3 regions of the Peribacillus sp. P4_B1 genome follow, and region 1 is predicted to be linked to each of the others. Evidence: riboswitches for the same ligand, from Rfam matches in the RefSeq annotation. Region 1 holds a riboswitch; each other region holds the start of a gene.
What was found. Region 1 has a riboswitch for S-adenosylmethionine ahead of mtnW (2,3-diketo-5-methylthiopentyl-1-phosphate enolase). Riboswitches for the same ligand answer to the same signal wherever they lie in the genome.
Positions count from the first base shown of each region.

Region 2: it holds a riboswitch for S-adenosylmethionine, as region 1 does, so the genes downstream of both, AC1DVK_RS24410 (ABC transporter permease) here and mtnW (2,3-diketo-5-methylthiopentyl-1-phosphate enolase) in region 1, are expected to answer to the same signal.
Region 3: it holds a riboswitch for S-adenosylmethionine, as region 1 does, so the genes downstream of both, AC1DVK_RS12105 (methionine ABC transporter ATP-binding protein) here and mtnW (2,3-diketo-5-methylthiopentyl-1-phosphate enolase) in region 1, are expected to answer to the same signal.

Region 1 covers NZ_JBFUHM010000022.1:23,086-27,201, reverse strand. Annotated here, with positions in the region: gene AC1DVK_RS14280 (methylthioribulose 1-phosphate dehydratase) at 1-282, opposite strand, end outside; gene AC1DVK_RS14275 (2-hydroxy-3-keto-5-methylthiopentenyl-1-phosphate phosphatase) at 279-938, opposite strand; gene mtnW (2,3-diketo-5-methylthiopentyl-1-phosphate enolase) at 945-2,177, opposite strand; SAM riboswitch class I at 2,283-2,435, opposite strand; gene AC1DVK_RS14265 (aminotransferase class I/II-fold pyridoxal phosphate-dependent enzyme) at 2,565-3,737, opposite strand; gene AC1DVK_RS14260 (carbon-nitrogen family hydrolase) at 3,837-4,116, shown strand, end outside.
Region 2 covers NZ_JBFUHM010000072.1:4,755-8,870, forward strand. Annotated here, with positions in the region: partial or broken gene AC1DVK_RS24400 (ATP-binding protein) at 77-1,180, shown strand; gene AC1DVK_RS24405 (MetQ/NlpA family ABC transporter substrate-binding protein) at 1,626-2,465, opposite strand; partial or broken gene AC1DVK_RS24410 (ABC transporter permease) at 2,543-2,672, opposite strand; SAM riboswitch class I at 2,765-2,875, opposite strand; gene blaI (penicillinase repressor BlaI) at 3,256-3,636, opposite strand; gene AC1DVK_RS24420 (BlaR1 family beta-lactam sensor/signal transducer) at 3,617-4,116, opposite strand, start outside.
Region 3 covers NZ_JBFUHM010000017.1:54,332-58,447, forward strand. Annotated here, with positions in the region: gene AC1DVK_RS12090 (YuzK family famiily protein) at 244-396, opposite strand; gene AC1DVK_RS12095 (MetQ/NlpA family ABC transporter substrate-binding protein) at 548-1,384, opposite strand; gene AC1DVK_RS12100 (methionine ABC transporter permease) at 1,400-2,068, opposite strand; gene AC1DVK_RS12105 (methionine ABC transporter ATP-binding protein) at 2,061-3,095, opposite strand; SAM riboswitch class I at 3,260-3,371, opposite strand; gene AC1DVK_RS12110 (O-acetylhomoserine aminocarboxypropyltransferase/cysteine synthase family protein) at 3,490-4,116, opposite strand, start outside.

The sequences.
Region 1 (4,116 bases):
TACACAGTTCGCATTGGTTTTCCCGTAAATAACGGTATGAAGCAAAGTTTCGGCCGATGGCCTTAGCTCCGTTTCTTCAACTGGTTTTCCTTTTAAATCCACCAATAAAAAGTCCGAATCCGATTGCTTCCTTTTATCCTTACCGCTTGCCGAAATATAAAAGAAAGGACTTTTGGGCTCGCGGATGGACAAGTTCCCGCTTGTTCCCATAAACCAATCCCTTTGGGCCAGTTCAGCTTTAATATCGGCTAGCTCCAGCCATTCTTCAGTATGTGTGTTCACGCCTTTACCTCCTCCCGCCGCTTTAAAATAGCAATTACATCATAAAACGTCTCAAAACCTTGATGAGGAATCCCTTCTCTATCACAATTCTCAAGCAGCATGTCACGGGCTATGACAAAATCGGCCTGTTTTGCCGCTTCAAAATCCGTTACTGAATCTCCAATAACGAGTTTAAAATCTTCCGGACCCGTAATTTTCCTCATAATGGATGGCTTACAGCAACCGCAATCCTTATTACATTGCTCATCACAAGCATGTGGCCACTCAATATAAATCTTATCCTTATCAAAAAATGCATGGTTGCAATAAACGGAATCTGCTGGCAAGATATCATTTAAAAGAGGTGCAATGAAAAAATCCATGCCCCCGCTTACAATATATAAAGGGATATTGGCTTTTTTCGTATACTCAACGAATTCATAAAACCCTGGACGAATGCCTGCCGTCTTTCTTACATATTGAATGATGTCATCCTTCAAGCCACTATCAAGCAAGGAAAACATATCACCGACCCCTGAAGATATACTGATTTTTTGCTGAAGGACATCGTCTTTCAACTTTTCCCACTCCGGAGGCGCAAATTTTTTCATGATAGAAATGATATTATCTGTGTTGGTGATCGTTCCATCGAAATCGCAAAAGATGATCGGTTTCATTATTTCTTACAAGCCTCCCCATAAAACAAGTGCTTTTTTTAGTCCTTCTTCCTCAGCCGCCGCTTCTGATAGGTCCTTTCCTGCGAGTACGGCTTCAACAGCAGAACGGAATGCCTTGGCACCGCCCTCTGCTCCGTCAGGGTGTCCGTGAATTCCACCTCCGGCATTAATGACACTGTCCAGCCCAAAATCCTTGATCAGGTTGGGAACCATGCCTGGATGAATGCCTGCAGAAGGTACAGGGAAGGCCTTTTTCCATGAAAATTCATCTTTTGTAAGAGCTTCAGCAATCGCTAATGTTTCCTTTTTTTCAAGTGCGACATTTCCATAAGGTGATGGGAACAAGGATAAATCCGCTCCTGATAACCTCACTAATTTACCAAGCAATAATGGATAGCCGATCCCATAAAATGATGAAGATGCCAATGCCCCGCTATATGCGGGGTGCGCCATGATCGGTAGTTTGATATGATCATGTTCACTCAAGGCTTGCAATACATCCAAACCATATGTATGAACGTTGAACAATAAAGCATCTGCCCCTGCTTCAGCCGCTTGCTTCGCCTTATCCAATAAATCAAATGTTTTCCCTGATAGATTGACAGCATATAAAGTTCGGTGGCCAGTGGTTTCAAAGACTTCATTCAAAATTCTTTTTCCCGTTTTTATTCTATCGAAAAATGGAGTCTGTTCCTGGTCAAAGAGAATCTCATCATCTTTAACTAGGTCGACACCTCCTAACGCTTGTTGCTTCAGTTGCTCATTATGGAAGGTTAGATCCCTTCCCAATACACCTTTAAAGATGCTCATCACCAGGGGCCTGTTAAATACCTCAATCTTTTCCCTTATGCCTGTAATGCCAAATTGCGGTCCCGGGAACGCTTTTTGAATAGCACCGACAAAATCCAGGTCGATCAGTTTTATTTCACCGTCCAATGAAAGTTTGCCGAAGACCGTCGTAAGGATTGCAGGTAAATCATTAGAGAAATTCCCAGCCGGATAGGCAATTTTAATTAGCGAACGGTACACTTTACGATTAAAGTAGCCGTTTGCCCTCTCTTCTTCAGATAGTGGCGTTACGGATACTACACGTCCCTTATGCTTTTCCAGTTGCTTCTGGACCAATTGGGGCAGGTCCGTCCATGTCCCCACAGTTAAACCTAAGGCAATGCTCTCTGCTTTTTTCTCATGATTTCCATTAAAGTCATGAATTAAATAAGTAGCGACTATCTCGCTCATCTGATCACTCCTATTACACGTTAGTAAACTCTCGAAGTCATTAACCTGGCATTGCTCTAAATGGCAAAAGCCCCTTCATATAAGAAGAGGCTTTAAAAAGCCATCTTCTTATCTCCCAGCCATTGGCTGCAAGAATTAGCACCGTGCCTTGTGGATTTCATGAAAATCCGGCGAAGAATTCCGCCCCATTTTACAATGGAATTACGGTCGGTTGCTGGGCTTCATAGGGCTAGTCCCTCCACCTGCTCAAAATAAGAAAACGCTGATATATAGTTACAAGTATCGAAAGATTTGGAATTTATTTTGTATTCTGACAGGTAATCCATACTTTGTCAATACGTTTTTAACCATTTAACGGTGGGATAGATTGGATACCTCAATCCTTCGTTAAAATAAGTTTAGTGTGCGAATTCGTTCCACAGCCTCTTTTAACCGCTCTTCCGAAGTCAGAAGCCCTACCCTTACGTAACCTTCGCCAAATTCACCGAATCCATTCCCTGCGGCAACAGCTACGTGGGCATGCGTTAATAAATAGTCTGCAAAACTCTCTGACGTAAAACCTTTTGGTACCTTGAGCCAGGCAAAAAACGATGCTTCAGGAGCTTTGACTTCCCAGCCGATTACCCTTAATCCCTCAATGAAAACATTCCTGCGCCCCTCATACATCTTCACTAATTCCTCTACACAGCTCTGCGAGTCAAGCAATGCACTTGCCGCTGCTTCCTGTATCGCCGGGAAGAGACTCACATAAAGATGGTCTTGTAATAGTTCAAGAGCCTCTATGACACTTTTATTCCCCATTGCGAAGCCAACTCTCCACCCTGCCATATTGTATGTTTTCGATAGTGTGTATATTTCTATTCCTACATCCTTCGCTCCCTTTGCCTGGAGAAAGCTTGTCGGTTTTTTTCCGTCGAACCCTATCGCTCCATAAGCGAAATCGTGGACCACACAAATTGAATGCTCTCTTGCGCGGGAGACGGTTTCATCAAAAAAACTTTCAGTTGCAGAAGCACCAGTGGGATTATTCGGATAGTTCAAGAACATCATTTTGGCTTTATCAAGCACGTCTTTATGTATAACTTTGTAATTCGGAAGAAAACCATTTTCTTCTGTCAAGGGCATGAATTCGGTTTTTGCCTGGGCTAACACTACACCTGAAAGATAATCCGGATAGCCGGGATCAGGGACCAGGATCGTATCACCTGGATTTAATAAACATTGCGGCAGTTCGACAAGACCTGCCTTTCCTCCAAAGAGAATCGCCACTTCACTATTTGGATCCAGCTTGACTCCATATTCACGTTCATAAAAGACGGCAGCGGCATCCTTTAAATATTGATGTCCCCGGAATGGTGAATATTTATGATTAATCGATCTTTCAGCGGCAGTCTGTAAACTTTTCACGATATGTTCAGGCGTCGGTTGATCAGGATTTCCCTGGCCTAAATTAATGACATCATGTCCTTGTGCCGTAATCGCATTGACTTTTGCGACAAGTGAGGCAAAAAACTGCTTTGGCAGGTCCTGAAGCTTTCCGGATTTTTCGAATTGCAACATTTATACACCTTCTCTGAAATTTCTTGAAATTCTAGTCACAAATGATATATGTTTATCATAGTCTTGTAAAGCATTTTTTACATGTGGGGGTTTTAAACGATGAAGTGGAAAATAGCCTGTATTCAAATGGATATAGCATTCGGGCAACCGGATATCAATTTTCAGGTTGCGGAACAATGGTTGGAAGAAGCAGCACGGTCAGAACCCGATATCGTCATTTTACCAGAGCTTTGGACAACTGGATACGACTTGACCAGGTTAAATGAGATTGCTGATCAAGAGGCGGAAAAAACGATTGAATTCCTTAAAACACAGGCAAGGAAACACGAGATTCACATCGTAGGCGGTTCCATTGCCAAAAAAACGAGCAAGGGTATCT
Region 2 (4,116 bases), on a different contig from region 1:
ATTTAGAAAATTTGAAGTGAAGGAGTGAAATTATATATCTATTCAACAATTACAAGAAAGTTATATGTCTATTCTACAATTACGAGAAAATGAGATGAAATACCGTACTCTATTTGAACATGCAACTGTTGCAATTTACCTATTAGAATTGAACGAGGATCGATTTCCAATTCGATTTCTCGACGTAAACCAAGTTGCATGTAAAAGATTAGGTTATAGTAAGGAAAAAATTCTTTCCATATCTGTTATGGATTTTCTTCCTGAAAACATTAAAACTATAAACATTATAAAAGATTTCGAAAAGGGAAAACATTACTTCACTTTGCGAGACGAATATGTTTTTAAAATAGAAGAGAAAATAGATACTGAGTTAATCATCGATATCTTTAGATTAGGTGAAAAAGAAGTTGCCATGGTTATTACTCGAGATATCACTGAACGTTTAAAAACGGAAGAGTTACTGCGAAAATCAGGGAAGCTGGATGTGGTAGGAAAATTAGCTACAGCAATAGCTCATGAAATTCGAAATCCACTTACAACTATTAAAGGATTTATACAACTAATACAATCAATGAAAAATAAAGAAAATCAGTGGTACATAGATGTAATATCATCAGAAATTGAACAAATAGAAGTAATCACAAATAGATTTATGATAGTAGCTAAACCACAAGCAGTAAAGGTTCAACTCAATAATTTGAGCATGTTAGCAGAACAAGTTATAACGCTACTGCAACCTCAAGCAATGATGAAAAATATACAGATCAGAATAGAGCTTAAATCAGAAATTCCCTACATACCTTGTGAAGGAAACCAAATAAAACAAGTGTTTATCAATATCTTAGAAAATGCAATTGAAGCGATGTCAACGGGAGGAGAAATTTTGGTTCAAATCGATACACTTGATAGTCATCAAGTAAGTATTTGTTTTATCGATCAAGGATGTGGGATTCCAAGAGAACGTATCCCATATCTTGGAGAACCTTTTTATAGTATCAAAGAAAAAGGGGTTGGCTTAGGGTTAATGATCTGCTATGAAATTGTGAAAGCACATCAAGGAAAGATAGTTATTGAAAGTGAAATGAATAAAGGAACAACAGTTAATGTTATTCTTCCCATCTATTATCTTTCTTATCAAAGGATTCTTTTAATTTCTTTCATGGGAAAGGCTTTTCGGTGATTACATACGTCGGTGTCGACTGGATATGACTATTTACAAATATTGATTGGTATATCTTATCCAATATTTTATGTAATCTTTATATCACTTTTGGATTGCATATTATTACGATTTTCTTAGTTTCTTTTGACATGGAGAGGATTGACCGTGACGACGGCAATATCCACACAGAATAACTAGATGTTGATCCGTAATTCTCTCAATTAGTAGATTTTGTTTGTTTTGCATTTTAAAATTCATAGTAGGGCTTCCTCCTTAAGACTTTGAGTTTAGTTAAGTATTTATGTTTAAGAAATTTACGCTTTAAGTTTTTTTGTAGCGTCTATTAAGCTGCTTTTTGTAAACTGATTTTTTGCTTTTCTAGTATATAGACATAGAAGAACCCCGAGTAATGGACCTTTTTCGAAGTGTCCATTATTCGGGGTATAGTTCATGAAAGGGTGTTTTATTTAGATACTGGTATGACTGCACCTTTATATTTTTTAGTAATGAAGTCTTGTATTTCTTTAGAGCGAAGTACTTCTACTAACGCTTTTACTGTCTCTTTATTTTCATCGCCCTTACGTACAGTGATAATGTTTGCATATGGATTATCTTCACCCGATTCAACAGCGATTGGGTCTTTAAGCGGATCTAGCCCTGCATCTAACGCATAGTTCGCATTAATAACAACCGCATCACCTTCGTTGTTATTATAAATTTGAGGTAATAGGCCACCTTCTATATCTGCATTAAAAGTTAAGTTTTTAGGATTTTCTACAATATCATTAATCGTAGCTTCTGTTTTATTGATGCCTTCTTTTAGCTTAATAACGCCTTCTTTTTCAAAAATAGATAGAATACGTCCTTGTTCAGCTACAGCATTACGCATAATGACTGTACCGTTTTTTGGAAGATCTTTTAAGCTATCATACTTTTTAGAGTAAATGCCGATTGGCTCAATATGAATAGCACCCGCATTTACAAAGTCATAGTCTGGATTCTCTTTTAACACTGATTTAAGATATGGAACGTGTTGGAAATAATTTGCATCAATCTCTTTATCAGCTAACGCTGTGTTCGGAATAATATAATCTTGGAATGTTTTAATTTCTAAATCAATTCCCTTTTCCTTTAATAATGGCTTTGCCTCTTCTAAAATTTCAGCATGTGGAATGTTTGATGCACCCACAAGGATTTTCTTTTCTTTGTCTGAAGAATCTGATCCGCTGTTAGTCGTACCGCAAGCTGCTAAACTTAATACTAATGCTGAGGAAACTGCTAAAGTTGATATCCACTTTTTCATAATTCATTTCTCCCTTATCGTTTATCTATTTTTGTTGTACATATATCACCTATAAATTGAATAAAAAACAATGACTAAACATCATTATTATTGAGCTGAAACCCTTCAAGATATAACAAATTACCTAAACCACCTGCACCAACCCCAGCAACCAACTAGAAGGATTGCTGTAACTGTAATACCTGAAATTAATGCTGGCAGCAGCTCTTAGTATGTTAGTCTGTAGGGGAAAGGAAAGTTTTTTCTCCTCAAAAAAACCTTTCTACACATGAGTAGAAAGGTTGGTTAAACAATCCTTTCTCTCATCTTCCAAAGCACATTGCTTTGCAGGAATTGGCACCATATCAGTTAAATAACTGACGGTTGCCGGGCTTCACAGGGCACAGTCCCTCCACCTCTCTTGATAAGAGTCAAACATTATATTCAATTAAACGAAATATTTTAAATTCAGTAAATATAGTATGAGAGTGATCTTATCATGACCGTATGGCAGTGTCAATCAAAAAATTGTTCAATTAATTTGAATTTGCGGATGATTGCGTTAAATGTTTTATTCCTGTAGCCTTTGCGATTGCTTGTTCCAGGCCCTGCAGAAGCCTTCACTATCAAGAAGCGTGATAAAAAACATCTATTGAATTAAATTCATGCATAACTATTATTAAGACGAAAGTTCTGATTTTTTTCGTATCAAACCACACAGATCATTACATGGGAAATATGTCCGCCGTTATTTCGATTTTGACCGAAAAAAGCGATTTGGAAAAATCCCAAATCGCTTTTTTTAATATTATTACTTTTTAGGTTTCTTATTTAAAATAAAGCGCAGTTCATTGATATCATCATCAGATAGGGCATCTTCGTGAATGAATTGGACCAGCATGGATTTCATGGCCCCTCCATAGATACGTTTGATAAAGGATTCGGTCTCGGCACGCTGGCACTCCTCCTGTGTATAGAGCGGGTAAAAGGTGTAAACTCTTTGATCTTTATTGACACCTACTACATCTTTTTGAACCAATCGATCGAGAAGGGTACGTATGGTTTTCGGCTTCCAATCGGTACTCTCCTGTAAGGAAACTATGATGTCATTTGCTGTTTGAGGGGCTTTATCCCAAAGCACGTTCATGATTTCCCATTCTGACTCTGATATGCTAGGAATGTTTTTCTCCATTTTTCTCCCCTCCATTTTCTTTATAGATTCCTAAATCTTTTAAAATTGATAAAGTAATTTCTCCCGCCTTGCTTCCAGATGAATCATCTTCATTTTGTATATTGGTAGCAAAGAAATAAGTATTGTTCTTTGTCTCTACGTACCCGATAAACCAACCATTGATGTTTTTTCCATTCACTGTTCCTGTACCTGTTTTTCCTGATAGGCGAGCTTCCTCATTCTTTTCTATGAGCAGTGCTTCCTTAACGGCTTGGATATGCCTTTCCTTATATCCAAATTGATTGTTATAAAAGGCTTGCAGCAGCTGGACTTGCTCGACTGGAGAAATTTTTAATGAGGATTCGTTCCAGAATTCACCCAATTCCCCAGATACATCGGAATTCCCATAGTTTATCGCTTGCAGATTGGATTGAATTGTTTCAAATCCTGTCCTGCGATCTAATTCCTGGAAATACCAGTTTACAGATTTTTGTAAAGCGG
Region 3 (4,116 bases), on a different contig from region 1:
TTTACAGCATATTCAGCCGTATTTTAGCTTTTGTTAAAATTATCTTATTATTCGGCAAACCTTCGTTCTTATTAATATATGTTCGACAGATTCGATTGGAAGGTATGAACGTTCCGGTTTGGAAAGAAAAAAATCGGACTGTCAGGCATTATGTAAGTTTATCCAATAAGGAAACCCTTATTTTCCGGACCACTTTCCATTTTACCTCTACAGACCGATCTTTTAAAGAACTCTTTTATATGCTTAGACGTGAATTTTGCGTTGAAGATCCAGGACCATTTTGTTGCACTTTACATGTTCCCTATCTCGTTCCTTCTCAACCTCGATACGGAGGTCTAAGTTCCTACTGTACTCACTGTAGCCAATCCCATGTGAAGACTGCATCGCCTTTTCCATTTCGCTTGTTACATTTAAATCAAGAGTATTGATAGTGAACCATCCTTTCAAATTTGTGTATCATTTTATTTCCTTCAATAATTATTTACCCTTCAGATTCGGGATTAAACATGAAAAACGACCTGAATTTATCAGGCCGCCATTTCTTGAATCATTTATCAACCGGTACAACTGCACCATCATATTCTTTAAGGATGAAATCTTGAATCTCTTTAGAATGCAATACTTCTACTAGCGTTTTGATTTCTTCTTTATTTTCATCACCTTTGTTAACCGCAATCACGTTCACATATGGTGATTTTGAATCTTCAATGGCAATCGAATCCTTCAATGGATTCAAGCCTGCGTCGATTGCATAGTTAGAGTTGATCAGAACTGCATCCCCTTCGCCACTCTCATAAATCTTTGGAAGTAAAGCTGCTTCATAATTAGCATCAAATTTAAGGTTTTTCTTATTTTCAACGATGTCTTTTGTTGTTGCTGTCGTTTTATCGATGCCCTCTTTCAACTTGATCAGGCCATTCTTTTCCAACAGAGATAACGCACGTCCGTGGTCAGCAACCGAGCTGCTCATAATGATTGTTGCCCCTTCCGGAAGTTTAGCGATGCTTTTATATTTTTGTGAATATAGTCCGATAGGCTCGATGTGAATTCCGCCCGCGTTGACTAAATGATATCCATTCTCTTTATTGGCCGCCTCAAGGAAAGGTAGGTGCTGAAAATAGTTAGCATCCAATTCCTTATCATTTAAAGCCTTATTCGGTAAAACATAATCCTGGAATTTTTCAATTTTCAAATCTATTCCTTTTTCTTTAAGAAGAGGTTTAGCTTTTTCAAGAATCTCAGCATGCGGAACATTGGATGCCCCTACAACTAATTTCTTCGTTTCCTTTTCTGTATCGCTGCCACTTTTGTCCTTATCGGCTCCACAAGCTGCCAGAGCAATCGATAAAACAAGGACTAATGCAAATCCTAAAAACTTTTTCATCCTATTCATCTCCCTTTATCTTTTGTCTAATTTAGATGTAATCACATCTCCAATAATTTGAATAATGAAGACGATAATCAGAATAACGATAGTCGCTACTAACGTAACGTCATTGTGGCTTCTTTGATAGCCGTCTAGATAGGCTAGATTACCAAGCCCGCCTGCGCCGATGACCCCGGCCATTGCGGTATAGCCGACCAATGCAATCGAAGTTACCGTAATCCCGGAAATAAGGGCCGGCATCGACTCTGGAAGAAGGACCTTCCAAATGATCGTACTCGTTTTTGCCCCCATGGATTTAGCCGCTTCAATTACACCTTTATCGATCTCACGGAGACCAATTTCAACCATACGCGCATAAAATGGCGCCGCCCCGATAATAAGTGCTGGCAATGCTGCATTCTCACCAATCATAGAACCGACAAGCGCTTTAGTGAAAGGAATGAGCAGCACGATCAAAATAAGAAATGGAATGGAACGGAATATATTAACGAAAGCACCAATGACCGCATTGACCGCCCGATTTTCCCATATATTCCCTTTCCCTGTCAAGAACAGGATCAGCCCTAATAGTATGCCTATAAAGAAGGTAGCCACTACAGAGATGCTTGTCATATAAAGCGTTTCTTTCGTTGCTTCTAAAATGGATTCCCAATCTACATTCGGCAATAATTCTTCAAGCATGAGTAATCACCTCCACGCCTACCTGCTGTGCTTTTATGAATTCTATTGCGCGGAGCATTTCATCCTCATTACCATCAAGGTGGATAAACAACGTTCCATATGAACCGCTTCTTGTTTGGGATATTTTACCTTGAACGATATTGACATCCAACTCGAAGTTACGTACGAGCTTGGTGATCAACGGGCTTTCTGCATGATCACCTACAAAAGTCAATTGAATCACTTTACCTGCAGGAAAGCGTTCAAGCAAATGGTCCATCGTTTCTTTCGTTTCTTCTGGTTCCGTTACCTGTTGCACGAAACGCTTCGTCATTTGTTCTTTAGGATTCTTGAATACATCCAGGACAGGTCCCTCTTCAACGACTTGCCCGTTTTCCATCACGGCCACGCGATGACAGATTTTACGTATTACATGCATTTCATGTGTTATCAGAACAATCGTCAACCCCAGGCGCTGATTGATGTCAACAAGCAATTCGAGTATGGAATCGGTAGTCTGTGGATCTAAGGCAGAAGTCGCTTCATCACAAAGCAGGACCTTAGGATCATTTGCAAGGGCCCTGGCTATTCCCACCCTTTGCTTTTGCCCTCCGCTTAATTGCGAAGGATATGCCTTTTCTCTGCCTTCCAATCCGACTAACTTGATCAATTCGTTCACACGCCTGGTGCGTTCAAGTTTTGAAACTCCTGCAATTTCCAATGGGAAGGATATATTTTCCTGAACGGTCCTGGACCATAATAGATTGAAATGTTGAAAAATCATGCTGATTTCCTGACGTGCCTTACGGAGCTGAGCCCCTTTAATTTTTGAAACTTCCTTCCCAGCCACCACAACGGATCCCTCTGTAGGTGTTTCCAATCCATTGAGCATTCTGATCAAAGTACTTTTCCCCGCTCCGCTGTAACCAATAATACCGAAAATCTCGCCGTTATTTATTTCAACATTCACATTATTTACTGCCTTAATAGTCTCACCGTTTCCTTTTCCTGTTCGGAAAAGCTTACTTACTTTCGTCAATGTAATCATTAATGCTCACCTCTTTTATCCAATAAAACCTATGAACTTAGTTGATTTCTCTACATTATTAGTCAGTTTTTAATACCATTTTTTCCTTTCATGAAGGTTTTCCCAAATGAAATAGAAAAAACCTTTCTGCATGAGCAGAAAGGCAGGTGAAGAAGCTGGCCTTCCTCTCATCTTCCAAAGTAATTAAACTTTGTGTGAATTGGCACCTTTCCAAGGAATCTCCTTGTCGGTTGCCGGGTTTCATCGGGCACATCCCTCCACCTCTCTTGATAAGAGCTAATATATAGAATATTTGTACAACATTAAGTTCTTTAGTATGGGGAAATTTTATCATAGATAAAAAAGGAGTGCAATGTATATTATTTCTAGTAAAAGAATGAACTGGACTTTTTGCTTAAACTGTTTTAGACGTCAGGGAGACGATATTCGTCGCTTTTTCAATTGCCTGCTCTAAATCTTCTATTAAATCCTCTGCATTTTCAATCCCGATGGATAAACGGACCTGATCAGCACGCACTCCCGCTTTCGCCAGACCTGCATCATTCAATTGTTGGTGGGTCGTACTGGCAGGGTGGATGATTAAACTCTTAGCATCCCCTACATTAGCTACATGGGACCATAATTCCACCGAATTGATAAGTTTTGCCCCGGCTTCGCGGTCACCCTGTATTCCAAAAGTCACAACAGATCCTGCTCCCTTAGGCAAGTATTTGTCCGCAAGGGCTTTATCTGGATGATCCTCTTTACCGGGATGTGAAACCCATGTCACGGCAGGGTGATTTTCCAAATATTGAATAACAGTCTTGGTGTTCGAAAGATGCTCTTTCATTCTTACATGCAGCGTTTCAAGTCCAAGCGTAAACTGGAATGCACTTTGGGCACTTAGCGCAGGACCTAAATCACGAAGCAGCTGCACTCGGGCTTTCGTTATAAAAGCAGCAGGTCCAACTGCATCGGCGTATACAAGACCGTCGTAGCTTGGATCAGGCTCCGTAAAGCCAGGGTAGTTTGGCGAGTTCCA